Linked DNA regions of Roseobacter denitrificans OCh 114. The protein of the gene in region 1 interacts with the protein of each later gene in a pairwise test. Links are inferred from orthologs where the notes say so. Each region holds a gene or a part of one and is shown on either strand. Other genes may lie near its edges.

The links.
Region 2: the proteins of ligA (region 1) and leuS interact in binary tests that used the Escherichia coli proteins (3 or more experiments, as listed by UniProt). The link is inferred for Roseobacter denitrificans OCh 114 from one-to-one orthologs.

Annotation. Positions count from the first base shown.
Region 1 is NC_008209.1:2,474,161-2,489,422, reverse strand. The notes cover bases 2,254-5,237. They hold ligA (NAD-dependent DNA ligase LigA), read right to left. Parts: upstream 4,813-5,237; coding sequence 2,695-4,812; downstream 2,254-2,694. Other genes in these bases: ctrA (response regulator transcription factor CtrA), read right to left, coding at 4,940-5,237; recG (ATP-dependent DNA helicase RecG), read right to left, coding at 2,254-2,698. In the rest of the region: RD1_RS11995 (methyl-accepting chemotaxis protein), read left to right, coding at 1-223; RD1_RS21390 (hypothetical protein), read right to left, coding at 395-517; more of recG, read right to left, coding at 608-2,253; more of ctrA, read right to left, coding at 5,238-5,659; RD1_RS11970 (DUF1153 domain-containing protein), read right to left, coding at 5,759-6,037; tRNA 2-thiouridine(34) synthase MnmA, read left to right, coding at 6,161-7,303; lpxB (lipid-A-disaccharide synthase), read right to left, coding at 7,367-8,467; RD1_RS11955 (LpxI family protein), read right to left, coding at 8,524-9,315; lpxA (acyl-ACP--UDP-N-acetylglucosamine O-acyltransferase), read right to left, coding at 9,315-10,097; 3-hydroxyacyl-ACP dehydratase FabZ, read right to left, coding at 10,104-10,562; RD1_RS11940 (OmpH family outer membrane protein), read right to left, coding at 10,643-11,203; outer membrane protein assembly factor BamA, read right to left, coding at 11,210-13,570; RD1_RS21385 (hypothetical protein), read right to left, coding at 13,706-13,837; RIP metalloprotease RseP, read right to left, coding at 13,940-15,262. UniProt on the Escherichia coli protein: DNA ligase that catalyzes the formation of phosphodiester linkages between 5'-phosphoryl and 3'-hydroxyl groups in double-stranded DNA using NAD as a coenzyme and as the energy source for the reaction.
Region 2 is NC_008209.1:41,782-57,153, reverse strand. Bases 7,648-10,741 are described here. They hold leuS (leucine--tRNA ligase), read right to left. Parts: upstream 10,421-10,741; coding sequence 7,874-10,420; downstream 7,648-7,873. Other genes in these bases: RD1_RS00215 (DUF3576 domain-containing protein), read right to left, coding at 10,534-10,741; lptE (LPS assembly lipoprotein LptE), read right to left, coding at 7,648-7,887. Outside these bases: RD1_RS00260 (FtsZ-binding protein FzlA), read left to right, coding at 1-85; tRNA epoxyqueuosine(34) reductase QueG, read left to right, coding at 98-1,141; RD1_RS00250 (hydantoinase/oxoprolinase N-terminal domain-containing protein), read left to right, coding at 1,206-3,209; RD1_RS00245 (mechanosensitive ion channel family protein), read left to right, coding at 3,313-4,647; RD1_RS00240 (TIGR03862 family flavoprotein), read left to right, coding at 4,644-5,828; RD1_RS00235 (glutathione S-transferase family protein), read right to left, coding at 5,807-6,391; holA (DNA polymerase III subunit delta), read right to left, coding at 6,410-7,411; more of lptE, read right to left, coding at 7,408-7,647; more of RD1_RS00215, read right to left, coding at 10,742-11,025; RD1_RS00210 (porin), read left to right, coding at 11,273-12,235; RD1_RS00205 (YggS family pyridoxal phosphate-dependent enzyme), read left to right, coding at 12,337-12,990; RD1_RS00200 (L,D-transpeptidase family protein), read right to left, coding at 12,998-13,492; ribA (GTP cyclohydrolase II), read right to left, coding at 13,489-14,577; RD1_RS00190 (response regulator transcription factor), read left to right, coding at 14,740-15,372.

The DNA.
Region 1 (15,262 bases):
GACGAATGATCCGGTTTGGAACACGGCCAATTGCCGCAACCGTCGCATTTTTGATGACCGGGTAGGTCTGAAGGCGGGCCGCAATACTGAACCCTTCCTTTTGCAGGTTTATCGCCGCGACATGGGTGGTGGCGCATTCAAAATGATGAAAGACCTTTCTGCTCCGATTTTTGTACAGGGTCGTCATTGGGGCGGGCTCAGGCTTGCCTATAGTTTCGAATAAAAAAATGCCGCGCACCCTGCGGGCGGCGGCATAGTTAAGCATTCTCATGTGGGGATCGGGCCAGCTGCCAAAACGAACCTAGTGAGATGTGAAACAGGCAGTGGTCATCTCAGGACACCTGATTGGGGAAGAGGTGTGACAGCCTTAACGACATGGGAATGCAGGCAGAAATCAGATAAACGTGGGAAGATGAAGCGCGACAATCAGCATCACAACCAAGGCGCTGAGGCCGAGCGCGTCCTGCACCAGCGTTCCCTGTGATTGCAGTGCGATTTTTTTCAGTTGAGTAAACATCTTGCCTCCGCCTCTCGTATGTTGCCTATTTGTTCTCATTTTATTTACGGTCTGTAAAGAACTTTTTAAGAACATTTGGGAGCAAAAGTGTTAACCCACTGTAATCAAACGGATTGATTCATCTTTGCGCAGGAGCCACAAAAGCATGCGGGCGGCCTGCCCTCTTGGCGTCGCAAGGCCCGGATCATCCGCAAGCAGCTTGCGCGCGTCCGACTGTGCGATCTGCATCAACCCGGCCTGTCGCTCCAGATCCGCTATCCAGAACCGCGGCAGCCCCGATTGCGCCGTGCCGATGACGTCACCTGCACCGCGCATCTTCAGGTCAGTTTCAGCGATCATAAACCCGTCTTCCGTTTCACGCAGCACCTCCAGCCGCCGCTGACCGCTTTCTGAAAGAGGCGGTTGGTACAAAAGCAAACAGGTCGATGCCGCCGTGCCGCGCCCGACCCTCCCTCTGAGTTGATGCAACTGTGCAAGCCCAAAAAACTCTGCCCGCTCAATCACCATGATCGTCGCATTCGGCACGTTCACGCCCACTTCGATGACAGTCGTGGCAACCAACACCTTGGTTTGGCCCGACTCAAAGCCCGCCATCGCGGCATCTTTCTCCGCCGCCGGCATCTGTCCGTGCACAAGACCCACTACGCCTTCGCCAAGTGCCGCACGCAACTTCTTGAACCGGTCCTCGGCCGCCGTCAGGTCGACCACTTCACTTTCTTCCACCAGCGGACACACCCAATAGCATTGACGCCCGCCCTCTACCACGGCGCACAGGCGCGACACGACCTCCTCCATACGATCAACGCTCACGAGCGCGGTCTTGATCGGCATCCGGCCCGGCGGTTTCTCATCCAATACAGACACATCCATGTCCCCGAATTGCGCCAATGCCAAGGATCGCGGGATCGGTGTCGCGGTCATAACCAGAACATCAACCGCTGCGCCCTTTTGCCCAAGCGCCATCCTTTGCTGGACACCAAAACGGTGTTGCTCATCAATCACCGCCAGCCGCAGATCACTGAATGTCACGCCCTTTTGGAAAACAGCATGGGTGCCAACCAAAACCCCGATGTTGCCATTTGCGAGGTCCTCCAGTTTTGCAGTACGCTCTTTCCCCGTGTCCCGCCCGGTCAATATATCCAGCCTGACGCCAACATGCTCGGCCATGGGTTTCAGGCTTTGCAGGTGTTGACGCGCCAGAATTTCCGTTGGGGCCATCAAAACCCCCTGCCCGCCTCCTTCAACCGCGCGCAGCAGGGCCAAAAACGCAACAAGCGTTTTGCCAGCACCCACGTCCCCTTGAAGCAGACGGTTCATGCGGACCGCTTCCGCCATATCACGGTTCACATCCGCGATGGCACGTTGCTGCGCTCCGGTCAGCGGATAGGGCAAGGATTCAATCAATCGCATTTGCAAATCGCCCGTGCCATGGGTCGCGCGGCCTTTCTTCTGACGTTCTGTCAAACGCGCAAGGGCAAGCGTCATTTGATGTGCAAACATTTCATCGTAGGCCAGACGCTCGCGCGCGGCGGCAGTGATCGAGATATCCTGAGGCGCCTGAGGTCGATGTGCAAGGGTAAAAGCCTCCCTGACATCAGGCCACCCGGCCTTGCGTATCTGGCCGGGATCGATCCATTCGGTCAAATCAGGGAGCAGTTTCAATGCCGCCCGCGTGGCCTTGAACATCACCTTTTGCGTGATCCCGGAGGTCAAGGGGTACACAGGTTCAAAAGGCGGGATCGTGTCGACCTCGGTCTCTGACAAGATGTAGTCGGGATGCACCATCTGGTACACCCCGTCAAAACGCTCCAACTTGCCCGATACGACCCGGCGACTGCCCTGCGGCAAGATACGTGCGAGGTAGTCGCCCCGCGCATGGAAGAAAACCAGTTGAAACGCAGCTTCCGCGTCGACAACAGAAATACGGTAGGCCGCTCCCTTTGTGCGGGGTGGCCGATGCGCGCCGATGGTGACCGCAACGGTTGTTATCGTCGGGCAATCAAGCCCTTCAATCGTATTGCGGTGTCGCCGGTCGAGGACGTTTATCGGCAAGGTGAAAAGCAGATCCCGCGGCGCATGAACGCCCAGACCGGCAAAATTCGCAGCTGTTTTGGGTCCAACTCCGTCAAGGGTTTCAAGAGATGAAAACAGGCCAAACAGAGCTTCCGGACGACCGCTCATAAGCCCTCGATAAGTGCCAGCCAGCCGTCTTCGTCGAGGGTTTGAACACCGAGTTCGGCGGCTTTCTTGGCCTTTGAACCTGCGCCGGGTCCTGCAACAAGGAAGTCGGTTTTGGCTGACACGGAACCGGCAACCCTTGCCCCAAGGCTTTCGGCCCGTGATTTGGCTTCCGCGCGGGTCATTTTGCTCAGCGTGCCCGTAAACACCACGGTCTTTCCCGCCACCGGGCTGCCGTCCGTCACGACAGCTTCTGACGGCTGCACGTCCAATTGGGCCACGAGGCGGTCGATGGATGCACGTTCGGCCGCTTGGCCCATCGCATGAATGACCGATTGCGCCATGACCGTCCCGACACCGTCGATGCTGAGCAGGTCATCCCATGCCTCGCCGTCCTTGTCTTGCGCGGCCAGCATCGATTTCTCGAAGGCATCAAAGGTAGAATAGTGTTGCGCGATCAGATTGGACGCCGCTTCGCCCACATGGCGAATCCCAAGGGCGAAAATGAGCCGCGCCAAAGGAATCTGTCGCTTGTCATCAATGGCATCGAAGAGGTTGTTTGCCGATTTCTCCCCCCAGCCATCACGGTTTTTCAATTGCTGAATGCCGGATCCGAATCGGTCGCGCAGCGTGAAGATGTCAGCCGGTTCCGATATCCAACCATCTTTGTAAAACTGCTCGATCTGCTTGGCACCCAGACCGTCTATGTCGAATGCCGCGCGTGATACGAAATGCTTGAGCCGTTCCACCGCCTGCGCCGGGCAAATCAAGCCTCCGGTGCATCTGCGCACCGCATCGCCTGCCTCGCGCAGCGCGTCACTGCCACATTCCGGACAGGTTGCCGGAAAGACATATGGGATTGCATCCGCAGGTCGCTTTTTAAGGTCAACGTCAGCCACTTTCGGAATGACGTCCCCCGCACGGTACACCTGCACAAAATCACCCACGCGGATATCCTTGCCACCGCGGATAACATCGCCCTTATTGTCGCGCCCTGCGATGTAGTCTTCGTTGTGCAGCGTGGCATTTGACACGACGACACCGCCGACAGTGACAGGTTTCAAGCGCGCGACCGGGGATAACGCACCGGTGCGACCGACCTGAATGTCGATACCCTGCAACTCGGTCCAGGCAAGCTCAGCAGGAAATTTATGTGCGATGGCCCATCTGGGCGTGGTGGAGCGAAAGCCCAGCCGACGTTGCAAGTCCAGATCATCCACTTTGTAGACGACCCCATCAATGTCATAATCCAAGGAGGCGCGGCGCTCTTCGATGCGGCGGTATTGCGCCAGCAACTCTTCTGGTCCATTGCATTTTTCGGTCAAGTCATTCGTTTGAAACCCAAAGCTTTGCAGGCGTTCGATCGACTGCATTTGCGTCTTCCCCAAAGGCTCGGAGAGTGTTCCCCAGGCATATGCAAAAAACCTGAGCGGTCTGCTCTGGGTGATACGCGCGTCAAGCTGGCGCAAGGACCCGGCCGCTGCATTCCGGGGATTTGCAAACAGTTTTGCGCCTGCCGAAGCTTGCCTGGCATTCAACGCTTCGAAATCGGCGTGAGACATATAGACTTCACCACGAACTTCGAGAACATCGGGGGCATTTGAGATCTGTTCGGGGATATCCGGTATTGTTCGCGCGTTTTCGGTGACGTTTTCACCAATCGCCCCATCGCCACGGGTGGCGGCCTGAACGAGAGTACCATTTTCATATCTGAGAGACAGTGATAGGCCATCAATCTTTGGCTCTGATGTGAAGCTCAACGCCTCTATATCGCTCAACCCAAGGTGTTTGCGAATGCGCTGAACGAAATCTGAAACATCTGCCTCGTCAAAGGCATTGGCCAGTGACAGCATGGCGATCGAATGAACCACCTTGGAAAAACCGGCTGACGGCGCTGCGCCGACGCGATCGGTCGGGCTGTCGGCGCGTTTCAGGTGGGGAAAGCGTTCTTCAATCGCAAGGTTGCGACGCTTGTATGCGTCAAAATCAGCGTCAGATATAATCGGTGCGTCGTTTGCGTGATACGCGGTATTCGCCTGATCCAGAAGATCTGCGAGCTTGGACAGCTCTTTCTTCGCCGCTTTTTCGGTCAGACTGTCAAGGGGGGCGAAATCCATGGGACCTGTTCGATTGCCATTTGCTCACACGTAGTTAGGCATAGGTCGCACAGAGGTCCAGTTGTTTTGCGAAATGACTGATCTGACAAAACAGACGCGAAATTGCTGTCGCGCCTGTCGGTATTGTTCAGGCCCCTACAGCCAGTCGTTGCGTGTCATCAATCTGCGAGGGTTCAGGGTCTCGCAGGACATAACCGCGCCCCCAGACAGTCTCGATGTAGTTTTCACCATTTGTGGCATTGCTCAGCTTTTTGCGCAGCTTGCAGATGAAAACATCAATGATCTTGAGTTCCGGTTCATCCATGCCGCCATAAAGGTGGTTGAGGAACATTTCCTTGGTCAGCGTCGTACCTTTGCGCAGCGACAACAACTCCAGCATCTGGTATTCCTTGCCGGTCAGATGCACTGTCTTGTTGTCTACACTGACGGTTTTGGCGTCCAGGTTTACCGAGATCAGCCCAGTCTCGATCACCGATTGGGAATGCCCTTTCGAGCGGCGAATAATGGCATGGATGCGCGCCACGAGTTCCTCGCGGTGGAACGGTTTGGTGAGGTAGTCATCCGCGCCGAACCCGAAACCCTTGATCTTGTTTTCGGTATCATCGGCGCCCGACAGAATCAGGATCGGGGTCTCGATGCGCGCAAGGCGCAACTGACGCAGAACCTCGTGACCATTCATATCGGGCAAATCAAGGTCCAGCAGGATCAGGTCGTAGTCATACAACTTGGCAAGATCGATCCCCTCTTCTCCCAGGTCTGTTGCATATACATTCAGATTTGCATGGGTCAGCATCAACTCGACACTCTTCGACGTTGTGGGGTCATCTTCCACGAGCAGTACGCGCATATTAATCTCCGCAAAGGCCTATCATTTTATCTTCGCGTTAACCGTGAACTTAAAAGGTTAACTGCACGTTACCGTGATACCAAAAACTAGCTTATCAACTTAAGGTTGTCTATATTTTTGTAAAGTTGTTGCTTTCAGAGCATCTTCACCATGTTCAGAGACCGCTTTCACCCACTCATGGAATTCATCTTCACTGATCCGGTAGCGCGACAGTGCCTCTTTCTGGGGAATCAGCCCATAGGCCACCCCGCGCACAACAGCCGCTTTACGTGAGGCCACCCACCGCCTTGTGGTCACTGGTGGCAGATCCGCTTGAGTCATGACTGTTCCATCCGCAAGGGTGACGGAGCGCGGACCATCGACTTTCTTGAGATACATACACTTACCTATATTCAACTCGTTTGCCACAGCTTGACGAATTCACCTTAAAGACCGATGAAGCGCGCTCTTGAGAGTAATTAGGATTTTCCTATATTCCCTCGTATATCCCGGAGACGACATATGCCCCTCGACCCATCGCCGACGCTAAATTCGCTTGGCTTTGCCAAACCACCCGCTGAAACGCGCGTGGTCGTGGCCATGTCAGGGGGTGTGGACAGTTCTGTCGTGGCTGCAATGCTGGCAGAAGAAGGTTATGATGTGGTGGGCGTCACCCTGCAGCTTTATGATCACGGCGCAGCGCTTGCCAAGAAAGGTGCGTGCTGTGCGGGGCTCGATATCCATGACGCGCGGCGTGTCTCCGAGAAAATGGGCTTTCCGCACTACGTTCTGGATTATGAAAACATCTTCAAGGACGCGGTGATCGACGAATTCGCAGAGAGCTATCTCGGCGGTGCGACGCCGGTTCCCTGCATCCGCTGTAATGAACGCGTCAAATTCAAGGATCTGCTGGAAACCGCCAAGGACCTTGATGCGGACTGCATGGCGACTGGACACTATATTCAACGCAAATCGGGCCCATACGGCGCCGAACTTCATTCAGCCGCGGATGCAAACCGCGACCAGAGCTATTTCCTGTTTTCGACAACCCCGGAACAACTCGCCTTTTTGAGGTTTCCGCTGGGCCACCTGCCCTCGAAAGAAGACACGCGTGCGCTCGCCGAAAAATATGGGCTCAGCGTGGCCAACAAACCCGACAGTCAGGATATCTGTTTCGTACCAGACGGGGATTACGCGAGCGTCATCCGAAAACTGCGCCCCGAAGCAGCGGCACCGGGCGATATCGTGGATACCGATGGTCGCGTTCTGGCGCGACATGACGGTGTGGTCAACTACACCATCGGCCAGCGGCGCGGCTTGGGCATCGGCGGGCTTGCCACACCGCTTTACGTGATCAAACTCGACGCAGAGGCGCGCCAGGTCGTCGTGGGCCCCAAATCCATGCTCTCCACACGCACCGTGCCCGTGCGCGAAATCAACTGGCTTGGCGATGAACCCTTCCAATCCCGGGATGCATGGCACCTCGCCGTTAAGGTGCGCTCCACGCGCCCGCCGACCGACGCCATCATCCGCCCGATCAGCGACACCGAAGCAACCGTCGAACTGACCTCACCCGAAGAAGGCATTTCCCCGGGCCAGGCCTGCGTCTTCTATGACACGGACAGCAGCCGGATCTACGGCGGCGGATGGATTCACAAGGGATGAACCGGCGCCAATCCCGCCCGTGAGGGCGGCTCAGATCGTGTCACGCGCAGCGTGTCCTTGGGATTACACCCCCGCTCGATGAAGGATCGCGCGGGCGGCCCGCAGCCCGGGTGCCTCCCCCCGATGACCCAACCGCTCCATGGTAATCTGCATGGCCTCCACCTGATCAGACGGGGTTTTCAGCACATCTATCAAAGCCTGTCCGATAGCAGAACTCTCACAGTCCGGACCAAGAAATTCAGGCACGAAACGCGTGTCCGATACCAGATTGACCAAGGTCACCGTATCCACCAAAGCCATCGCGCGGATCAGCCTGTAGCTGAGCCAATGCATGCGGTAGGCCACGACCATCGGCGTGCGTGACGCGGCCAGTTCCAGCGACACGGTACCCGAGGCCGCAAGGGCAATATCGGCAGCACGAAACGCGGCACTTTTCGCACAAGCTGCATCTTCTGAGGCCATGTCGCGAGGATCAATCACAACCGGCGCCACCGGCCACTGTGCGACGGCTTCCTTGACCTGCTGCGCCACGGGTCTGGCGGCGGGCACGACCACTTTCAGTCCCGGGTGCCGCGCCAGAACGGGTGAGATCGCACCCCCGAAAACATCCGCCAGACGCGCAACCTCCCCCCGCCTTGAGCCAGGCAAAACCATCAAAAGCGGCGCGGATCCGATGTCATGCTCTGCCCGGAACGCTTCCGCCTCATCTTGTGTCGCGACAGGTTCGGCGACCACCGGATGGCCCACGAAATCACACGCCATGCCATGAGGTGTGAAATAGGCAGGTTCGAATGGAAACAACGCCAACAGGTGATCAACAAATTTCGATATCTTGGCCGCGCGGCCGGGCCGCCACGCCCAGACGGTCGGGGCCACATAATGCACCGTCCGGATGCTGCTGGATTTTTTCACCAGCTTGGCCACCCGAAAACAAAAATCAGGCGAATCTATGGTGATAAGCACGTCTGGGTTACTCGCGATCACCGCCTGCGCCGTCTCACGTATGCGCGCTTTCAAGGCGCGGTATTTTGGCAAAACCTCTGTAATCCCCATCACGCTAAGCTCATCCATGGGAAAGCGGCTTTCCAGCCCCTGGGCCTGCATCAAGGGTCCGCCGACACCATCAAATGCGATTCCCGGCGACAGCGTTTTGAGCCCAACCATCAACGCACCGCCCAGCTTGTCCCCTGACGGCTCGCCCGCGATGATAAACGCCCGTTTCACGCGCTTGCGCGCGACCACAGGACCAGCCCTGTCTTGTTCGCGCCCGCAATGGTGGCTTCGGGATCAAGCAAGATCATCGCCCCGGCTTGGATCACGATGCCCGCCAGACCCGCCGCCCCGGCAGCCTCCACGGTGTCAGGGCCAATGGCAGGCAAATCCGCGCGCATATCCTGTCCGGTTTTGGGCGCTTTGACCAGAACCGCGCGCGCGCGGCGCACAGCGGTCGGAAGGGTCGCCAACAGATGATCCGTGCCACCAATGGTCTCGATGCCCCAGACAAGACCCTGCCCGACGACGCAGCCCTGCCCCACATCCACCGGTGACAAGGCCTGCAAAACGTCATCCGCCCGCGCGATGTCCGCCTGCATCTGCGTATCAGGCTGCGCCTCGCTCAGGACCCCTTCCGGGGCCAGAATATCAGGTGCAAGCACATGGGCGGCTGCAATCTCAAAGCCCTGCTGCTCAAACAACGCCATCACGGCGCGCAGGGCTGCATCATCCCCCGCCCCCATGGCTTGCATCAATGTCGGCACAAGCGGTACAGTGGCACCGTCAAGCGCCGCCGGATCAAAGGGTGGACGCTCAATCGCGCCACAAAAACAAACGGATGTTACGCCGCGCTCCTTCAGCTGCGCGATGAAGGAACCGAGATGCTCCAGACGAAAGGTGATATCCGCGTCAAGCCCCTCTGGGGCGAAACCCTCCAGCACACAGACCAGCGGGCGTGCGGTCTGTGCCGCTGCCACCCGCGCCGGAAGCCCCCCGCGTCCTGTGATCAGCGCCAGCATCAGCGTGGCGTCAGGAAATGACGGTCACTGTCGGATGTGATGAATTCGACAATCTCACGTACATAGTCACTGGATGTTTCTTCCTTGAGGCGCTGCGCGCGGCTCTGAAAGGTGCCCTCTCCCTGCGCCAGCATCTGAAAGGCGGCGCGCAGGGCCGTGATATCTGCCCGCTCCACGCCGCGACGTTTCAGACCGACAAGGTTCAGACCATCCAGTTCACCCCGTGGACCCTGCACCAGACCATAGGGAATCACGTCATTGGTCACCATGCTGACCGCCCCGATGATCGCCCCGCGGCCAATGCGCACAAATTGATGCACGCCGGACAATCCGCCGACGATCACATCATCCTCAAGGATGCAATGCCCGGCAATGGCGACCGAATTGACCAGAATAACGCGGTTCCCGATCACAGCATCATGGGCCACGTGACACCCTGCCATGAACAGCCCGTCATCGCCAATGCGCGTCACCCCACCGCCGCCTTCTGTGCCGCAATTGATGGTGACATGTTCACGAATACGGTTGCGCTGGCCAATCACCAGCCGGGTCGCCTCACCCTTGAATTTCAGATCCTGCGGGATTTCACCGACGACGGCAAAGGGAAAAACGACCGTATCATCCCCGATGGAGGTCCGCCCCGTGACCACGACGTGGCTTTTCAGTTCCACCCCCGCGGCCAGCGTGACCTGCGCACCCACCACACAAAACGGGCCGACCCTTGCGCTCGGGTCGATCTGCGCGCCGGGGTCGATGACAGCACTGGGGTGAATGTTGCCCATCAACGATCAGCCCATGTCCATCATGGCGGTAAACTCGACTTCGGCGGCCATCTCGCCCTCAACCGATGCGACACCGCCAAAGCGCCAGACTTTGCCGCCGGGTTTGCCACGCAGGGTGTTCAGCCGCATCTCAAGCACATCACCGGGGATGACCTTGCGACGGAACTTCGCCTTGTCGATTGCCATGAAATACACTTTCATTTCCTTATCCGCCATTTCCAGCGTCACACCGACCATGACCGCAGCCGTTTGTGCCATGGCTTCCACGATCGTAACGCCCGGCATGATGGGCATTCCCGGGAAATGGCCCTGAAAATGCGGCTCATTCATGGTGACATTCTTGATGCCGAGGGCGGATGTGGTGCCGTCGATTTCCACCACCTTGTCGACAAGCAGAAAGGGATAGCGATGAGGTAGGATACGCTGGATCAGTTGAATATCCGCGCTGGTCTGGCTGGTCGACATCTCGGAGGTCCTTTAGTCTTCAAGGGCTTGGCGACCTGACTACCAACTCCCACGTCCCGGAGCAAGGTTGACCACTTCGCTTATTGCGGCTCGGGGGCGAATTCCACGCCGTTCAGCACCACGTTGAGCCGGTTGATCGCGATCTGCGTGATGTCCACGGCGTTCGAGCTGATAAAAATAGACCGCCTCTCCAGAACCACGGCGGCACCGGCCTCGCGCATCAATTGTTCCAGCACCGGGGCCGCTGCGTTCAGAAACATCACGCGCCGGTTTTCCAACTCGCTGTTCAACTCGCGGTTCTTTGCCTCTTGCGTGCGCCGGGTTTCCTGCACCTTCTGGTCAAAAGCATCAGCGAGGGCCCTGAACTCGGTTGGCGTCATCGTTGCGCGCAACTCGGTCAACTCCCTTTCCTCAGCTTCCAGGGCATCTTCGATGCGCCTGTTTTCAGCAGCCAAAGCGGCGCCAAGGGCCTCAAACTCTTCGATTGTCTGCTGCCCGAAACGGCTGTCTTCAAACAACATATCGGAATCGATGGTCAGGATGGGGCTTTCAACCGGCGCCCGCACCAGCGGCTGGCCCTGCGCAGAAAATGCACAGACCGCCGCAAACGCCAAACCGTAAACAAGCGGGCGCAGGTGCATCACAAATCAGAAGGTTGTGTTGACGGTGACTTCGAAGGTCTGTTCGCGGTCAAAATCTTCCTTGCGGATCGCATCGGAAAAGTTGAACCGCAGCGGGCCAACAGGCGTTTCCCACAAAACGGACACGCCGATGACATGGCGGAACGACCCGCTCTCGCCGACGACCCTGCCGCCGCTCAGGTCAACGTCATTCAGATCCCACAGGTTGCCCACATCATAGAACAGGCCGCCCGTGATGCCATATTCCTCAGGCAGTCCGACGGGAAACTCCGCTTCAAAGCGCGCCGCAACAAAGAGGTTGCCGCCCAAGGGGTCTTCGTTGGATTCCGACAAATCGCGTGGGCCGATCCCGCCCGGCTCAAAGCCGCGGATCGTGTTCGTGGATAGCAGGAACCTGTCAACCGCCCGGTTGGCACCACTTTGATAGTTCAAGGCCCCGCCTTCGAGAGTGGCGCGCAACGTCACGTCTTCGTTGAATATTTTACGCTCACCCACAACTTTGGCGCTGGTACGGATAAAGGTGTTGTCCCCGCCGACACCCGCAAAATCCTGTCCGAACTCGAACAGATACCCGGCCGTCGGGTCCAGACCCGTCGTGCGTGAATCGTAGACATACCGGTACCCGATGGAGCTGTTGACGAGCTCACCCTCGTCAATATCGCGGCCAATGATCGGGCCATTATCAGAATCGCTACCGCGATCCTTCATTTCCGACTGGTCGTATTTGTAATTCAACTCAAGACGCGAGTTCGCCCCGACCGGAAAGCTGAGCGACGGTGTCAGCACCGCGCGATCTGTGTCGTATGTCACTGTTGAACTCGTGCTTTCCGAAACATCAAGCCGCAGCCCGAAGCCGACATCCCGCCCCAGAAATGCCGGTTCGAAAAAGTTGACCCGGTAAAGTTGATCATCTTCTGCCGTTGACAGCGTCAAACCGAGCCGCTGGCCCCGCCCAAGGAAGTTCCGTTCCGTGAACTGGATCGCAAAACCGATACCATCGTTGGTCGAAAAGGACGCACCAAAGGACAGTGACCCGGTCGGCTGCTCTTCGACATCGACATCCACGATCACCTGATCCGGTGAAGATCCCTCCCGCGCGTTCACCTCTGCCGCGGAAAAGAAGCCAAGCGCACGGATGCGTTCAGCGGATTCGCGGATTTCGCGGGGGTTGAAAGGGTCGCCCTCCACGCTGTTGAATTGCCGGCGGATCACCTGATCCAGCGTGGTGGTGTTGCCTTCGATATCAATCCGCTCGACAAACACTCTGGGACCGCGGGTCAGCACATATTCAACGTTGATCGTCAGATTGCGCTCGTCGCGCGTGATGCGCGGCTCGACCCGCATGAAATCCACGCCATCAATGATCGCTTGACGTTCCATTCTGGCAATGTCCGCCTCGATCAGCGTGGGCGAATAGACCACACCGCTGCGCGTTTTGACCGTCTCGCGGTATAGATCGCTGTCGGCTTCGGCCAGCTCGCTTGCGACGGTAATCTCGCCGACCCGGAATTGCTGACCCTCCTGCACATCGAATACAAGGAAGTAGCCATCGCGTTCTTCGGTCAACTCCGCGTTGACCGAATTGGTGCGAAAATCAACATAGCCCCGCGACAGGTAGAAATCGCGCAAAACCTGCCGGTCAAATTCGATCCGATCCTCAACCAGCGTGTCACTGCGCACAAAGGCGCGGAACAATCCCGCCTGTTTCGTTTCGAGGACCCGGCGCAGGCGTCTGTCGGAATAAACACGGTTTCCGGTAAAGCTCAGGCGTTCGATTTCGATATTGTCACCTTCGAAAATCTCGAAAATCAAATCAACCCGGTTGTCAGAGCGGCGGATGATCGTGGGTGTCACCCTGGCAGCGATGCGGCCCTCCGATGCATAGGCGTCGGCGATCAGCGCCGCGTCCCGTTCCGCCTGCGCCGGGTTGAAGACCCTGCGTTCATTGGAACCGATGGCGGCAGCCAGTGTTTCATCACCGATCCGGGCATTGCCTTCAAAGTTGATCCGGTTGATCGTCGGATACTCCACCACGGTGATGTTGAGTGCATTTCCCCGTGGCTCAAAATCAACACTTTCAAAAAGACCGGAGTCCTGCAGCCTCTGAAGGCCGGCATTCAGTTCACCGGCGGAAATGCTCTGACCGGGCACAATACCAGCCCGTGACAGGATCGCGGAATCCCCGATCCGCGCGTTCCCCTCGATGTTGACGGTGTTGATTGCGATCTGTTGCGCCAGTGCGACCCCGCTTGGCGCAATCCAAGTTGCTGATATCGCCAGACAAAAGGCCCCGGCCCGCAATGGTTTTATGAAAGTGCGGCGCGTCGCGCCCTGCACGCCTTGCGCGCCAGTTATGCCCGGTTTCATGATCTGCCTCGACCCTCAGAATTTTATTATATTCTGAGTACCGATTTTGGCCCCACTTGTCAAAACCATGTGGGTCCTAAATGCAAATCTACTAGATGGGGCGGAACCTGACAAAAGGGTCGCAGCCCCCGGTGATTACTGCACCAGCGTGGCCATCCAGGCCCCGATGCCCAGCGACAACGTCACAGTAGACACGTAAAGCGCCCTGTCCCAGTTCAAATCAATCAGCAGGCTCAACCCACGATAGCCGTTTTGTACGGTCTGCATAAAATGCCCTCACTCGCTGTGTGAGGCTTGGGTAGCATTGGAATATGGCAAGAATTTGGTCAACGCGGGCAGGATCGGGACCATCTGTCACGCATCCCCACCTCAGGGGCAGAAGATATCATTGCCAAGCGCAAAGAGCATCAACGTCAGCACCGTTGCCAGCCCAAATGTCATCAGCACGCGTAGCGCCTTGTCACTGGGCGGCTTGCCGGTCACCGCCTCATAAGCGTAAAACACAAGGTGCCCCCCATCCAGCGCAGGCACAGGGAAAAGGTTCAACAGCCCCACGGCGGTGCTGAGAACGGCAATGAACCAGATGAAACTCTCCGCCCCCTGACTGGCCATGGCACCCGAGGTTTGCGCGATCCCGATCGGTCCGCTCAGATTGCAGGTGCTGATCGCGCCGCTGATCATATGTCCCAGACCTGATAGCGAGCCGTTGATGATGCGCCAGGTCTGGCTCACACCGCCGGAAATTGCCTCGATGACCCCGGGACGCTCTGTTGCCGGCTCAAAGGCAAGCCCACCGGCAATACCAATACGCCATTGCGTGGCGAAACCACCGTCATCCTGAGGCTCATCCACCCGTTTGGGCGTCAGCGATACCTCCAGCGTCTCTCCCGCGCGCCAGACGGTGAGGTCCAGCGTTGCGCCATTGCCTCCTTCGACCGCGTTTTTCAATTCGTCAAAGGCATAGATCGGGATGCCATTGATCGCGATGATCACATCGCCCTGCGCCATGCCCGCCCGGATCGCCGCACTTTGTGGCGTCAATGAATTGACCAGCGGCGGCAACATGTAAGGCCCATCAACAGTGACCGTGCGCCCATCCCGCAGCACGTCATAGGTCAACACCGGCTCGAACGGCAGCGCCTCGATAAAGGCGCGATAGGCATCCCGGTCCTCGGTACTGGGGATATCCACTCCATTGATGCCGAGAATTTCATCGCCCGATTGCAAGCCGACCGCCTCCACAGGCAGCGCCCGCATCTCGCCAACGGTCAAAGGATCACGCGCGATACCGCTTGTCAGCAATACGGCAGCAAAGACAATGATCGACAGTACAAAATTGAAGATCGGACCTGCCGCCACCGTGGCCGTGCGTGCCCAAAGCGGCGCACCATGCATGGTAGCCCGCAACCTTACCGGGTCGTTCTGAACCTCGGCCATCGCCGCGTCGTCTTTGCCGGAGGCGGCATCGGCGTCCCCTGCAAATTTCACGTATCCGCCAAAAGGCAGGGCCGCAATCTGCCAGCGCGTGCCCCGTTTGTCCGTGCGCGCAAAAAGCACAGGCCCGAAGCCGATGGAAAAAACATCTGCATGGATACCCGACCAGCGCCCGACGATGTAATGCCCGTATTCGTGGATGGCCACGATCACCGACAAGGCCAGAATGAAGGCCGCAATCGTCCAGATCAGCCCGCC
Region 2 (15,372 bases), 2.4 Mb from region 1 along the record:
ATCCCGTCCGGCCTTTCGCAACATTCTGGCAGATCAGGTGCCGGGCTTTCCGCCCGCCAAACATTACAATGATCTGGATTTCTGATTTGCGGATCGCATGAGCGGCCTCAAGGAAAAGCTCGTCGCGCGCGCTTTGGAAGAGGGGTTCATCGCCTGCAGGATATGCCGACCGGATGCGGTGCCCGATGTGGCCGCGCGGCTCAAAGCGTTTGTGGATGCGGGCCATCACGGTCAGATGACGTGGATGGCGGATCGGATACATTGGCGCGGGGACCCGACGCAGCTTTGGCCGCAGGCGCGCTCTGTGATCATGCTGGCCGAGAGCTATGGCCCTGAACACGACCCGATGGCGGTGCTGCAGCAGCCCGAGCGCGGGGCCATTTCGGTCTACGCGCAGGGGCGCGATTATCACGATGTGGTCAAGAAACGGCTCAAACGGCTGGCGCGCTGGCTGATGGCTGAGGCCGCCGATGCTGACCTGCAGGTCAAGGTCTTTGTCGATACGGCCCCGGTGCCGGAAAAGGCGCTGGGTCAGGCGGCGGGTCTGGGCTGGCAGGGCAAACACACGAACCTGCTCAGCCGGGAGTGGGGCAATTGGGCATTTCTGGGCGCGGTGTTTACCACGCTGGATATTGCGCCGGACGCGCCGGAGGTTGATCATTGCGGATCGTGTCGCGCCTGTCTTGATGTCTGCCCGACGGATGCTTTTCCCGCGCCCTACCAGTTGGATGCGCGCCGCTGCATTTCCTATCTGACGATTGAGCACAAAGGACCCGTTCCGACCGATTTGCGCCCGCTGTTGGGCAACCGGATTTATGGCTGTGATGATTGTCTGGCGGTCTGTCCGTGGAACAAATTTGCCACCACTGCGCGCGACATGCGGCTGTCGGCGCGGCCCGAACTGACGGCACCCCGATTGGCCGACCTCGCCGCACTTGATGATGCGGCGTTTCGTGCGCTGTTTTCGGGGTCTGCGGTCAAGCGCATCGGGCGCAACCGTTTCGTGCGCAATGTGCTTTATGCGATTGGTAATTCGGGTGAGGCGTCTTTGCGCCAGACCGCGTCTGAGTTGATGGATGATCCGGATGATGCCGTGGCGGATGCGGCGCGCTGGGCGGTGGCGCAACTGGGTAGGAAGTGACGCAAACAGGCGGGACCGCGCGTTTTGTTTTGTTAGATCGAACCCGGTAACAGGAGAAGAATGCATGCCGATCTTGCTGGGTGTGGACACGGGCGGCACCTATACGGATGCGGTTTTGATCCGTGATGAAAAAGAGGTCATCGCCACGGCGAAATCCCTGACCACGCGGCACGATCTGGCCGAGGGCATTGGCGCCGCCGTGCGGGCGGTATTGCGTGACGGGGCGGTTGCTCCCGCTGATGTGTCCATGGCCTCACTGTCGACCACGCTGGCCACCAATGCGCTGGTGGAGGGGCAGGGCGGGCGGATCGCTTTGATTCTGATCGGCTTTCAGGAACGTGATCTGGACACTCATGGCCTGCGTGACGCGCTGAAAGGCGACCCGGTGCTGATCTGTTCGGGCGGGCATGATCATGCGGGGGCTGAGGTGGCTGCGCTTGATCTGGAGCAGGTCCGCCAGTTTCTGAGGGGGCAGGCAAAAGACGTAAGCGCTTTTGCCGTCGCGGCGCAATTTGCAACGCGCAACCCGGCGCATGAACTTGAGGTTGCCGCGCTGATAGGAGAGGTGACGGGGCGGCCTGTTTCCGCGTCGCATGCGTTATCTGCCAAGCTGAACGGGCCGAAACGGGCGATGACGGCGCTGCTGAATGCGCGGCTTGTGGGGATGATTGACCGGCTGATCGGGCGGGCGGAAGATATGCTGCGCGCCCTTGGCATCACGGCGCCGATGATGGTGGTGCGCGGGGATGGCGCGCTGATTTCGGCCCTACAGGCGCGGCACCATCCGATTGAGACGATCCTGAGTGGTCCGGCGGCGTCACTGGTGGGCGCGCGGTGGCTGACGGGTGCGCAGGATGCGCTGGTCAGTGATATTGGCGGGACGACGACGGATATCGCGCTGCTCCGGAACGGTCGCCCGGCGATTGACCCGGCGGGGGCGCGGGTCGGTCCCTATCGTACGATGGTCGAAGCGGTGGCCATGCGCACCACAGGCCTTGGCGGGGACAGCGCGGTCGAGATGGTGTCAGGGGGATTGGCGCGCGCGATCACGCTGGGGCCGCGCCGGGTCATTCCGGTGTCGCTGATGGCGCATCACGCGCCCGAGGTCGTGCATGCTGCCCTGGACGCTGCCCTGCGCGCCGCAGCACCGGGCGAGCATGACGCGCGGTTTGTGCAAGCTGTGCGGGGGCAATCCACCGAGGGGCTGGGCGCGCGGGAAACAACGCTGCTGGATCGGATCGGCACGGGCATCCACCCCTTGGGCGCGGTTCTGCGCGCCCGCCTTGAGCACAGCGCGCTCAACAGGTTGGTGGAACGCGGCCTTGTGCAATTGGGCGGTGTCACCCCGTCGGATGCGAGCCATGTGCTGGGGACGCTGGCGGATTGGGATGCCGAGGCCGCACGCAAGGCGTTGGTTTTGCTGGCGCGGCGACGCTCCGGCGCGGGTGAGATGCTGGCGCGAACGGCGCAGGACATGGCGCAGATGATCGTGGATCAACTCACGCAGCAGACGGTTACGGCGCTGCTGGAGGCCGCCTTTGCCGAAGAGAATGCGGATTTCGGCGGCGCAGCGGGCGATCTGGCGCGCCATGGGCTGATGCAGGCGGGGTTGCGCGCGCATCGCGGTCTGCTGCGGTTTGATGCGGCACTTGATGTGCCGATTGTGGGGCTTGGGGCGTCGGCGCAAACCTATTATCCGGCGGTCGGGCGCGCTGTGCGGTCCGAAATGGTCTTGCCCGCACACGCAGGGGTGGCGAATGCGATCGGTGCAGTGGTCGGGCGCGTGACAATGCGCCGGGCAGGCAGTGTGACCGCGCCATCCGATGGCATGTTTCGCGTTCATTTTGACAGCGGGCCGCAGGATTTCACCGATTGCGATGCCGCTCTGGTGGCGCTTGAGGCGTGGCTGACCGAACGCGCGCGCGCCGATGCCGCGCAGGCGGGGGCGGCTGATATTCAGATAAGCGTGACGCGCGACATAAAAACGGCCGGGGTTGAGGCGCGAGAGGTCTTTGTCGAGGCGATGATTACCGTCGAAGCCGCGGGCCGCCCACGGGTGGCTGTCTGACGCTGCCCTGCGGCGGCCCCCGGTCAGACATTTACCTTGCCCTGAAGGGCACAGGCAGGCACACAGCAAGGCGGATGAGTGGATTTATAAAGAGGAGGCGGCTGTGGAGTTTGACCTCACCGGGCAGCCGGAAATTGTGCAGCTTGCGGCGGGCTATGCGTTGCAGATATGGGAGATCGCGAAGTCATGGGCGCTGAGCCCGGCGGCATGGTCGCAGTTTGCCTTGTTGGTGCTTGCCTATGTGCTGGCGGTGATTGCTGCGGCACGGCTGCGCGGAACGCTGACGCGGTTGCTGACCCCGGCGGCGGAGGCGGAGTCGATCATCGCGCGGTCCCGGCGCACGGTTTTGATGTTTCTGCCGTTGCTGTTGCCGCTGCTGGCCTATGTGTTCACTGCGGTTGGGGAAAGTGTCGTTCGGTCGATTTTCGACAGTGGCGCGGTAATCGCCTTTGGCAAACGTGTGTTCCTGTTTCTGGCCGTGCGCACGCTGGTGCGGGACATCATTTCGGACCCGTTGCTGAAGCTGCTGGGGAAATATGTGCTGATCCCCATCGCTGCGATCTATGCGCTGGGTCTGCTGGATGCGGTGAGTGCCAAGCTGACCGAGACGACCATAAGCCTCGGCAACATCTCGTTCTCGGTGATGAGCCTGATCCGGGGGCTGATCGCGGGCAGCGTGTTGTTCTGGCTCGGCGGGTGGTCGAACCGACAGAGTGCGCAATTCATCGAAAGCCAGCAGGACATGCGCCCGTCGCTGCGCCAGTTGATCGCCAAGGTGGTGGAGTTTTCGATCTTTGGCATCGCGTTTTTGCTGTTGATGAACATCATGGGCATCAACCTCAGCACGCTGGCATTTATCGGGGGCGCGGTCGGTGTGGGCCTCGGGTTCGGGCTGCAAAAGATCGCCTCGAACTTTATCTCCGGTGTGATCCTGCTGATCGAAGGGCAGGCCACGGTTGGGGATTATGTGGAACTGGATGGCGGCGAATCCGGTCGCATTGTGAAAATGACCGCGCGCGCGGCGATTCTGGAAACCTTTGACGGGCGCTGGATCGTGGTGCCGAACGAGGATTTCATCACCACTCGGGTCGTGAATTATTCCGACAGCGGATCGGCCAACCGCTATGAGGCCCCGTTTTCCGTCAGCTATGATACGGACATCAACCGGGTGCCCGCGCTGATCGAGGCGGCAGTGGCCACGCACCCCGGTGTGCTGAATGAACCTTACCCGCCCGATTGCGAGTTGCGTGGGTTTGGTGACAGCGGCATTGATTTCGCGGTTGAATTCTGGGTCAACGGCTTTGACGACGGGCCGAACAAATTCACGTCGGACGTGCTTTTCCTGATCTGGAATACGCTCAAGGAGAATGACATCGAAATCCCCTATCCGCAGCGTGTGGTGGAGATCAAGGGCGGCGTGCCGGACCTCGCATCGTGAGCACAGCACTGGTGATCGGGGCGGGCCCCGCCGGTTTGATGGCGGCCGAAACCCTCAGCGCGGCGGGGCATCGCGTGATCATCTGTGACGCGAAACCCTCGGTGGGGCGCAAGTTTCTGATGGCGGGCAAATCGGGTCTGAACCTCACGAAGGACGAAGCCTTTGCCCCGTTCATGCGGCATTATTTCGAGGCTGAAGCGCCTTTGCGCCCGATGATCGCGCGCTTTGATGCGCAGGCGGTGCAGGATTGGGCGCGCGGGCTTGGTCAGGATTTGTTCACAGGCTCAACGGGCCGGGTGTTTCCCAAGGCGATGAAGGCATCACCGCTGTTGCGCGCGTGGCTGGCGCGTCTGGATGCAGCGGGGGTTGAGCGTCGCACCGGCTGGCGCTGGCTGGGCTGGGATCAGGAAGCAGCGCTTTTTGAGACACCCGCTGGAGCGCAAAAATTGACAGCGGATGTTACCGTGCTGGCCACGGGCGGTGCAAGCTGGGCGCGGCTGGGGTCGGACGGCGCATGGGCTGATGCGGTTGGGGCGCAGGGCTGCGCGCTGACCCCCTTTGCGCCGTCGAATGCGGCGGTGTCGATCCGGTGGAGCGATCACATGGCTCCGCATTTCGGTGTGGCGCTGAAATCGGTCGCATGGCAGGCCGGGAGCATGTCCTCCCGCGGGGAGGCGGCGATCACGCAAACCGGGCTGGAGGGTGGCGGGGTTTACAGCCTTACGCCGGCCTTGCGCGCGGGCGCGCCTTTGTTCGTGGATCTTGCACCGGATCGCACCGCCGAAAAGCTGGCAGCGGAACTGGCCGGCAAGTCGGGCAAGCTGCGGCTGGCGCATTGGCTGCGCAACACCCTGCGCCTGTCGCCTGCCAAGATCGCCTTCTTCTTCGAGATGACGGCGGCGGGACGTCCGTCGCGCGAGGCCTGGGTCGCAACGCTCAAGAAACTGGCCGTTCGCTACGATGGCCTCAGACCGATGGATGAGGCGATCTCAACCGCTGGCGGTGTGCCTTTTGCGGCGATGGATGATCGTCTGATGCTGAAATCGCGCCCCGGTGTGTTCTGTGCGGGGGAAATGATCGACTGGGAAGCACCGACGGGCGGCTACCTGATAACCGCATGTCTTGCGACCGGGCGCTGGGCGGGACGCGGGGCGGTGGATTACCTCGCAGCCGCCGCCTGAAACGCAGGCCGTTGGCGCAGGTTTTTGCCATAGGCGAATAGTCTGTCATCCACGCGCGGGAATCCGGCACCGACAGCCCAGTTCAGGCAGTGACAGGCCAGAATGTCCGGAACCGTCAGCTGATCACCCATCAGAAACGGCCCATCAAGTTTTGCGGCCAGCTGATCAGCGGATGCGCTGAACTCTGCCTTGAGGGAGTCCTTGACCGCTGGCATGCGCTGTTCCTGCGGCAACACGAAGCTGTGCTTTGCTGCGGCCCAGAGGATCGCGTCGAATTCATCCAACAGCCAGAAGGTCATCGCATCCTGCCGCGCCCGCGCAATTGTGCCTGCCGGTGCGGTGAGTTTGCCGTGTTTATCCGCCAGATAGGTAAGGATGGCCATCGAATCGGTCAGCACCTCCGTGCCGTCCAGCAGCGCGGGCACCTTGCCGGATGGGTTATATGTGCGCGCCGCGTCGGAGCGGGGTGCGGCGTCGATGTGATTATAAGCCTCGCCCAGTTCTTCGAGCATCCACAGGACGCGCATGGCGCGGGATTTGACGGGGCCGATGACCGTATACATGTGCGTTTCCTTTCGCGGTTATCGAGGCGCCAGCATGGCAAGGCGGATAAAGGCGCGTTCGACCAGCGCCATGCCCGGCGCATGTTGCCCGGCAGAGCGCAGTTGCAGGTCTGTATCCATCAGGACGGTGAGCGCGGTTTCCAGTTTGGCCGCGCCCCATTTGCGCGACTGTGCCAGCATGCGATCCCGGTTGGGGCCAAATATCGTCGGCCTGCCGGATGTATCACAGGCCGCCCGGTGCAGGGCGCGGAAATGGCGCATCGCCCCGATACACAGGCCGACCGGATTGGCCCCCTGCGCGATCAGTTTCTGCATCATCGGGCCGATTTCATGGGCGCGCGCCTCGGCAACCACCATCAGGACATCATCCACATCCGCCTCGGTCGAGGTTGGCGCGCAGGCCGCGATGTCCTGCAGGGAGATCGGGGCCGGGTCGTGCAATTTGTAGAGCGCGAGTTTTTCGATGGTCTGGCGAAAATCACCCGGGTCAATGGCCTGCGCCAGATCGCTGAGGGCGGCCATCACGTCACCTGTCGGCAGGGCGAGGCCGGTTTCAGCCAGCGTCGTTTCGATTTCCGCGCGTGTGGGCGGGTTGTCGTAAATTCCGGCGGCATAGGCGTTCGGATGGGCCTCAAAGGCCTTGCGCAGTTTCGAGGTTGGTTTCAGCGCCCCGGCGGTCACAATGATCTGCGCATCCCCGGGCTGCCAATCGGCGAGGGCGGTCAGGATTGCGGGGGCCGTGTTTTCGTTGGCCTCTTGCACGAAGGCGGCGCGCGGGCCGGGGAAGAACCCCACGGCCTTGACAGCATCCAGCAAAAGCGCCGGGTCCTTGCGCAGATCACCGCCGTTCAGACGCGTCAGGCGCATTTCTTCCTCGGCCTCCTTGCCCAAAAGCGCGGCCAGCAATTGCTGGCGTTTCAGGGCCACGCGCATGGCGTCCGCGCCGTAAATCAGAATGCCGGTCTTGTCCGGGTCAGGGCGCGCGAAGTAGGAAACAGCATCGCGGGTGGAGAGTTTCATGTCAGATCGGTGCTCAGCAAGCGGACGACAATCTGGTCTGCGAGCAGGGACATCAGCCGCTCGCGGGCATCCCGTTCGGCGGCCAGCGTCGCGACGGTCGTGCCTGTCGCCGAGGAGCCGGTGAAGTTATCGACGGAGCCCGACGTGACAACCCGACCCGTCGCCTGTTCGACCAGAACGTAGTTCGCCGTGCCGACGATGTTGTAGCGGTTGATGTTGCTGTTTCGGTTCACCGCCAGCGCTTCGCGTTTGGAGTCAACTGCCAGCGTCAGTTTGTAAGTGGGTTGTGCGGCGCGGCCCAGACGCTCTTCGAGGCGGCGCACGACAAGGTATCCGTCCACGTCATTGGGGTCACTGACCTCAACCGCGTTTTGCAGCGCGCTGCCGGTGCTGCCGGTTCCATAGACCGGCGCAAAGCCGCAGGCCCCCAGAGCGAGGGGCAGGAAAAGCAGGCTGCGGCGGCTATACGACGACATTCACAATCCGTCCCGGTACGACGATGATCTTTTTCGGGGTGGCCCCATTCAGGGAGCGTATCACAGCCGGGTCCGCAAGGGCGATTTTTTCAACTTCTTCCTTGCTTAAATCAGCGGATATGACGATTTCGGCGCGCCGCTTGCCGTTGATCTGAACCGGCAGCGTGACGGTATCGGAGACCAGCATCGCCTCGTCCGCCCTGGGCCAGGGCGCGGTTGTCACCAGCCCGTCGCCGCCCTGATGCGCCCAGATGTCTTCGGCCAGGTGCGGCGTCATCGGGGACATCAGTTGCGCCAGTGTCATGATGGCAGTGCGTTGTGCGCCGTAGCCTGCCTTGGATTTCTGCAGCTTGGCGGTGAAGGCGTAGAGCTTGGCAATGGCCGCGTTGAACCCGAAGGATTCGATGCCCATCGTCACATCATGGATACAGACATGCATCGCACGCAGCAGGTCCTCATCCCCTTGCCCGGCGGCGTCTTTGTCCATTTTGCCGATGCGTTCGCTCAGGGTCCAGACCCGGGTCAGGTGTTTGAAGGCGGCCTCGGCGCCTGATGCCGTCCATTCCACATCCCGTTCGGGCGGGCTGTCGGAGAGGACAAACCAGCGGGCGGTATCCGCGCCATAGCTTGCGATGATGCCCAGCGGATCAACCACGTTTTTCTTGGATTTCGACATTTTGGCCGAAGGGATGATTTCCACCTCGGTGCCATCCGCCAGTCTGCCATCCGTGACATCTTCGGGCAGATGATAGACCGGGCGACCGTTTGCGTCGCGGGTCTGGTAGATTTCATGCGTGACCATGCCTTGGGTGAACAGCGCGTCGAAAGGTTCGATCGCGCTTTGGGGCAGGTGGCCGGTCATCTGCATGGCGCGGGCAAAGAATCGTGAATAGAGCAGGTGCAGGATCGCGTGTTCGATGCCGCCGATATATTGATCGACATTCATCCAGTATTGCGCGTCTTCCATGACGGTCGGCGTCTCGGCACGCGGCGCGGTGAAGCGGGCAAAATACCATGAGCTGTCGACAAAGGTGTCCATCGTGTCGGTTTCACGCTGCGCCGGTTTTCCGCAGGCGGGGCAGGGTGTGTCGCGCCACGTGGGGTGGCGGTTCAGCGGGTTGCCGGGGGTGTCAAAGCTGACGTCATAGGGCAGTTCGATGGGCAGGTTTTCTTTCTTTTCCGGCACCACGCCGCAATCGTCGCAATGCACCACCGGGATCGGGCAGCCCCAATAGCGCTGGCGGCTCAGACCCCAGTCGCGCAGGCGGTATTTTGTGACGCCCTGACCGATGCCGTTGCTTTCGCAAAAGTCGATGGCGGCATCAATCGCCTCTAGTCCCGTCTGGAATTCCGCCCCGGCAAAGCCTCTGTTATAGAACACTTTTTCGGTTTTTGCCGGCACGAAGGCTTCGCTCAGTACCTCATCGGCGTCCTGTGACGGCAGGAAGGTCGAGATAATGGGCAGGTCGTATTTGGTTGCGAACTCGAAATCGCGCTGATCATGTGCGGGGCAGCCGAAAATCGCCCCGGTGCCATAATCCATCAGGATGAAATTCGCGATGTAAACGGGCAGTTCAGCAGCCGTGTCAAAGGGGTGGCGCACCCGGAGGCCGGTATCAAAACCCAGCTTTTCAGCGGTTTCGATGGCTTCTTCGGTGGTGCCGCCCTTGCGGCATTCGGCACAGAAGGCCGCTACATTGTCGTTATCGCGTTCGAGAAGTTTGGCGAGCGGATGATCCGGGGAGATGCCGACAAAGGAGGCACCCAGCAGCGTGTCGGGCCGGGTTGTGTAGACTTCGATCCGGTCATGGCCGTCGGGTCCGTCAATCGTCGAAAAGGCAAATTGCAGCCCGCGCGACTTGCCGATCCAGTTTTCCTGCATCAGGCGGACTTTGGCCGGCCAGTTTTCCAATGTGTCCAGCGCGCTCAGCAACTCTTCGGAATGATCCGAAATCTTGAAGAACCACTGGGTGAGTTCCCGCCGCTCAACCAAGGCACCAGAGCGCCAGCCGCGCCCCTGCTCGACCTGTTCATTGGCCAGAACGGTCATATCCACTGGGTCCCAGTTGACGATTGCGTTCTTGCGATAGACCAGCCCCGCCTCCAGAAAATCGAGGAACAGCGCCTGCTGCTGGCCATAATACTCCGGATCGCAGGTGGCAAATTCGCGCGACCAGTCGATGGACAGGCCCAACGGCTTCATCTGGTCGCGCATGTCCTTGATGTTGCCATAGGTCCAGTCCTTGGGATGCCCGCCAATGGCCATGGCGGCGTTTTCCGCAGGCATGCCAAAGGCGTCCCAGCCCATGGGATGCAGCACATTATGCCCGGTCGCCAGCTTATAGCGCGCGATGACGTCGCCCATGGTGTAGTTGCGCACATGTCCCATATGGATGCGCCCGGACGGGTAGGGGAACATCTCCAGCACGTAGTACTTGGGTTTGTCTGCGGAGCGGATGGCTTTGAAAACTTCGTTTTCGCGCCATGCCTTTTGCCAGCGTGCTTCGATTTCGGCTGGGGTGTAACGCGTCATGACGGCGTCCTTCTTGACGTGAGAGCGCCGGGAACCGTCATCTGTGCGGAGCCCGGCGCCGGGAATTGGATCGGGCCTGTGCTGCGTTTCATCGTTGCAACGTGCAGTCCCGGTTAGAGCGCATCATCCGCAATGCGCAGCTGGCGCGCCCGGCTAAGGATGGCGTTTTCGACCGCCTGAACGGCAGGCGCGCTGGCAGGCCCGTTGCGTGTCTGCAGCGACACATTCAGGGAGCGCGCGTCAAGTGCGGGATCATCAATCAGAATGGTCGCGCGATAGGCCCGCCCGCTGCCCGGCGGTGTGCCGAAACCGGTAATGATGACCCCGGTGAACGGATCAACCGACTCAACGGGCAGGAAATTCAGCACTTCGAGTGATGCGGCCCAAAGGTATTTGTTCACTGCGACGGTCTGTTCCCCACCGCCAGCACGAAACGCATCCCAGATCGTGGTGCCGGACGATCGGTTTCTATCGCGTTGGCTGGTGAAGTTGTCGCCCGCTTGAGGACCGATAACGGCATTCGAGGGAGTCGCGACGCCGCAGCCTGACAGCGCGGCGGCCACGGCCATGCCCGTAATTATCTGTGTGACCCATATCTTCTGCATCGAAAATCCGCCTCGATAGACCTTTTACAACGGCTTACTTCACTTGCCGGGGTGCCGCAAGCGGCAGGCATCAAATGGGTCCTCTGAAGGGGCCTGATGGGGGTGTGGCAATCCAGCACCAGCTTTTTGGAAACTCGGAGACTTTTTTTGTCTTGGCTTGAGATTGGCGGGGTCGTGCGACATTACGATGAACACGTCCGGGATGCACAAACGCCCCAGACACTATCTAACCCTGAGGGATTGAGACATGAAAAAGATTCTTATGGCATCCACGATGCTTGTCGCGACAGCCGGAATGGCCGCCGCCGACATCACGTTCGACGGCTTCGGTCGCTTCGGTATCGTTTACAACGACGGCGCTGACGATGCAGGCGATCGCAGCGACACACAGCTGGACCAGCGTTTCCGCCTGAACGTTGTTGGTACAACTGAAACAGACGGCGGCGTCGAGTTCCGCGCACGTCTGCGTTTGGAATCCAACGACAACGGCGACGGTCAAGGTTCCGGCGGCGGCAACGTCGTAGAAGCGCCTGAATTTGGCGTACGCGCCGGCGGCTTCAACGTGTTCCTTGGCAACACATCCGACCTGATCGACTCCGGCGACGTTGTTGATTACTACGGTAACGGCATCGGCCTTACAGACTTTGCTGAAACATCCAGCAACTTCGTAACCGGTAGCATCATCAGCGGCATCAACGGTGGCGACGAGATCGATCCAACGATCAAAACCAGCTACACCGTTGGCGATTTCACATTCGGTGCGTCTTATTCTGACAACGCGCTGGACTCAGCAACAGAAGAGTACCAGATCGGTGCCGGCTACAAATTCGGCAACTTCGGTGTCGGTGCTGCCTTTGGTAACGTTGATGGCGGTGACTTCGACGATACGGACTTCTGGGCGTTGTCCTTCAACGGCGACCTCGGCTCCTTCGCATTCTCGCTGCTTGCAGCCGATAGCGATGATCAAGACTCCGTAGCGCTTGGTGCATCCGTTGCCGTACCAGTCGGTGCAGCAACAGACGTTCGTTTCGTTGTATCCGATAACGGCCTCGACAGCGACGACTCGTTCGCAGCGACCAAAGGTGACGACACTGCATACGCCGTCGGCTTCCGTCACAGCCTCGGTGGCGGTGTACGCCTCCAAGGTGGTATCGGTGAAAACAGCCTCGGCGATACCGTTGGTGACTTGGGTGTGATCTTCAACTTCTAAGTTGAAAGTAACATCGTGAATTTGGGGCGGTCCTTTGGGTCCGCCCCTTTTCTTTTGGACAACGGGTTTATGTTGTCCATGCAGAGTAGACGAGAGACATGATGAGCCTGAGTGACATTTCACAACGTATCGAAAAAGCGGTGGCGCAGGCGGGGCGCGACAGGGGGTCGGTCAAGCTGATTGCCGTGTCCAAAGTGCAGCCGAATGAGCGGGTGGAAGCGGTGCTGAAAGAGGGCCACCGCTGCTTTGGTGAAAACCGGGTGCAGGAAGCGGCAGGCAAATGGCCCGCGTTTCGCGATGACCATGACGGCGTTGATCTGCACCTCATCGGCCCCTTGCAGACTAACAAGGCGCGACAGGCCTTTGATCTGTTTCAATCCATTCATACCCTCGACCGGCCCAAGCTTGCCAAGACCTGTGCCCGGCTCGCGCAGGAAATAGGGCACTGCCCGGAGCTGTTCGTTCAGGTCAACACCGGGGAAGAGCCGCAGAAAGCAGGTGTTGCGCCGTCCGACGCCGACGCATTTATCGCGGAGTGTCGCGCGCTCGACCTGCCCGTCAGGGGCTTGATGTGCATTCCGCCAATTGACGAAGAGGCGTCGCTGCATTTCGCCTTGCTGGCCAAGATTGCGGAGCGCAACGGCCTTGCGGGTCTGAGCATGGGCATGAGTGACGATTTCGAAAAGGCGATTTCCTTTGGGGCCACGCATATCCGCGTCGGGTCGGCGATCTTCGGGGCGCGCGTTCCGGCGTGACCGGGGGTTACGGTACAATCAGCCGTGTCTGAAGCGTGATCCGCGGGGCGATGCGGCGCAAGTTCCCGCGCGACAGGGCAATACACCCTTCGGTCGGGAACCCGGGGCGGCGAAACTGATGCATGAAGATCGCAGAACCACGTCCTTTGACTGCGTAGGGCCAGTTCCAGTCGGTCAGCAGCACAAGATCGTACAGGGGATCCGCGCGGCGCAGTTTTTCGTGGCTGTGCGAGTAGGGTGCACGTACCATCATGTTGTAATCTTCATGCCCCGGATCATCTGACCACAGATCATTCAGCCCGATGGGCAAGGCCCAGTCTGCGGGTTTTGCAATCCGGTCCGGGCGGTACAACATGCCGACAATCCGGTGAATGCCCGTGGGGGTGGCCCCGTCCCCTTCTTTCTTGCGCCGGGTGATGCCGGTTTTCCCGATGCTGCAGGGAAAGAGCTGCCCCTGAAACCGCAGGCCCCGAGGCGTGACAACCATATCATCCGGCTTCATTTCAGATGGCCCGATTTGGCGACTTTCGTCGCGAGATAGGCGTGATTATGCGCGTTCTCGCCCACATGAAGCGGCACACGTTCGGTCACGTCGATGCCGTTTTCGCACATCATGGCGACCTTGCGCGGGTTGTTCGTCAGCAGCCGCGCCTTGGAAAACCCCATGGATTTCAGGATTGCGGCGCCGAGGCGAAAGTCGCGTTCGTCATCCTCAAACCCGAGCCGGTGGTTGGCTTCGACCGTGTCAAACCCTTGATCCTGCAAGGAATATGCCCGCATTTTATTGGCCAGACCAATGCCGCGCCCTTCCTGGTTCATATACAGAAGCACGCCGTTCCCCTCCGCTCCCATCTGCGCGAGGGCGGCGCGCAACTGTGGACCGCAGTCGCATTTGAGCGATCCCATCAGATCCCCGGTGAAACAGGCGGAATGCAGCCTTGTCAGCAGCGGGGCGGCGCGATCCGGCCTGCCGATTTCAATGGCGTAATGCTCTTCACCGCCGTCTTCGGGCCGGAACACATGCAATCGCCCGGCCTCTGATACCTCCATCGGCAGGCGCGCGCTGATCACCGCGTGCAAGGGGCTTGAGGCATCCAGCATCGCCTGTCCGCTTTGCGCCGCGAGACACACGAGGTTATGCGCCTGCGCAAAGGCCGGCGCATTGTCCACCGGGGCGCAGACAACCGCTGGCAACAAGCGCGCGGCTTTCGCCAGTTGAATGGCAAAGCGGTGCGTTTCGGCGTCCCCACCGCGCGCGCAGGCCAGAGGCCCTTTCATCGGGTTCATCAGATCACCCGCCGGGTCCGCGACCCCGTTCACCCAGGCCAGTGTCGCATCGGGGGACAGTTTCACCCGGGCCAGATCGCCATCATAGGCGGCCGCCTTGAGCGTCGCGGCGCGGCGTGCGGTAATGACCAGAACCGCATCTTGCGACAGGGCCATCACATCACCCAGCCGCGCGGCATTGAGCGTTTCCACCGGGGCTGCAAGCAGTGGCGTCGCGCCGTCAATCACGACGGGTACGCCCATCCGCAGGTCCGCGCGCGCGCGGGCTATCAATTCATTTTGGTCGGGTGAGAAGCTCATGATGTTACAATGCCTGACATTTCATGCCTCGATCTAGGGTAATTCGGACGGAATTGAAACATTTGGACGGCTTTGTAACACGAGGCCGTGAGGCGGTTGCGCATAAGCTTGTGAGATCGCTGTGAAATGCACAAGTCTTAGGAAGTGAAACGGAGGCGTCAGATGGCACAGTTAAAGAAAATCCTGTTGGTGGATGATGATGATGATCTGCGAGATGCGCTGAGCGAACAGTTGATCATGACCGAAGACTTTGATGTCTTTGAGGCGGCGAATGGTGCGGATGCGATGGTGCGGGCCAAGGAGGCGTTGTATGACTTGGTGATCCTTGACGTGGGACTGCCGGATACGGACGGTCGCGAATTATGCCGTTTGATGCGCAAACAGGGCGTGAAAAGCCCGATCCTGATGTTGACCGGGCACGACAGCGATGCCGATACGATTCTGGGGCTGGATGCAGGCGCGAATGATTATGTCAGCAAACCCTTCAAGTTTCCGGTGCTTCTGGCACGGATTCGTGCCCAGCTCAGACAGCACGAGCAGTCCGAAGACGCGGTGTTCCAGCTTGGACCCTATACGTTCAAGCCCGCGATGAAGACGCTGATCACCGAAGATGAAAAGAAAATCCGCCTGACGGAAAAGGAAACCAATATTCTGAAGTTCCTCTACCGCTCGACCGAAGGTGTTGTGGCACGCGATGTGCTTTTGCACGAGGTCTGGGGGTATAACGCCGGGGTCACGACACATACGTTGGAGACGCATATTTACCGCCTGCGTCAGAAAATCGAACCCGATCCT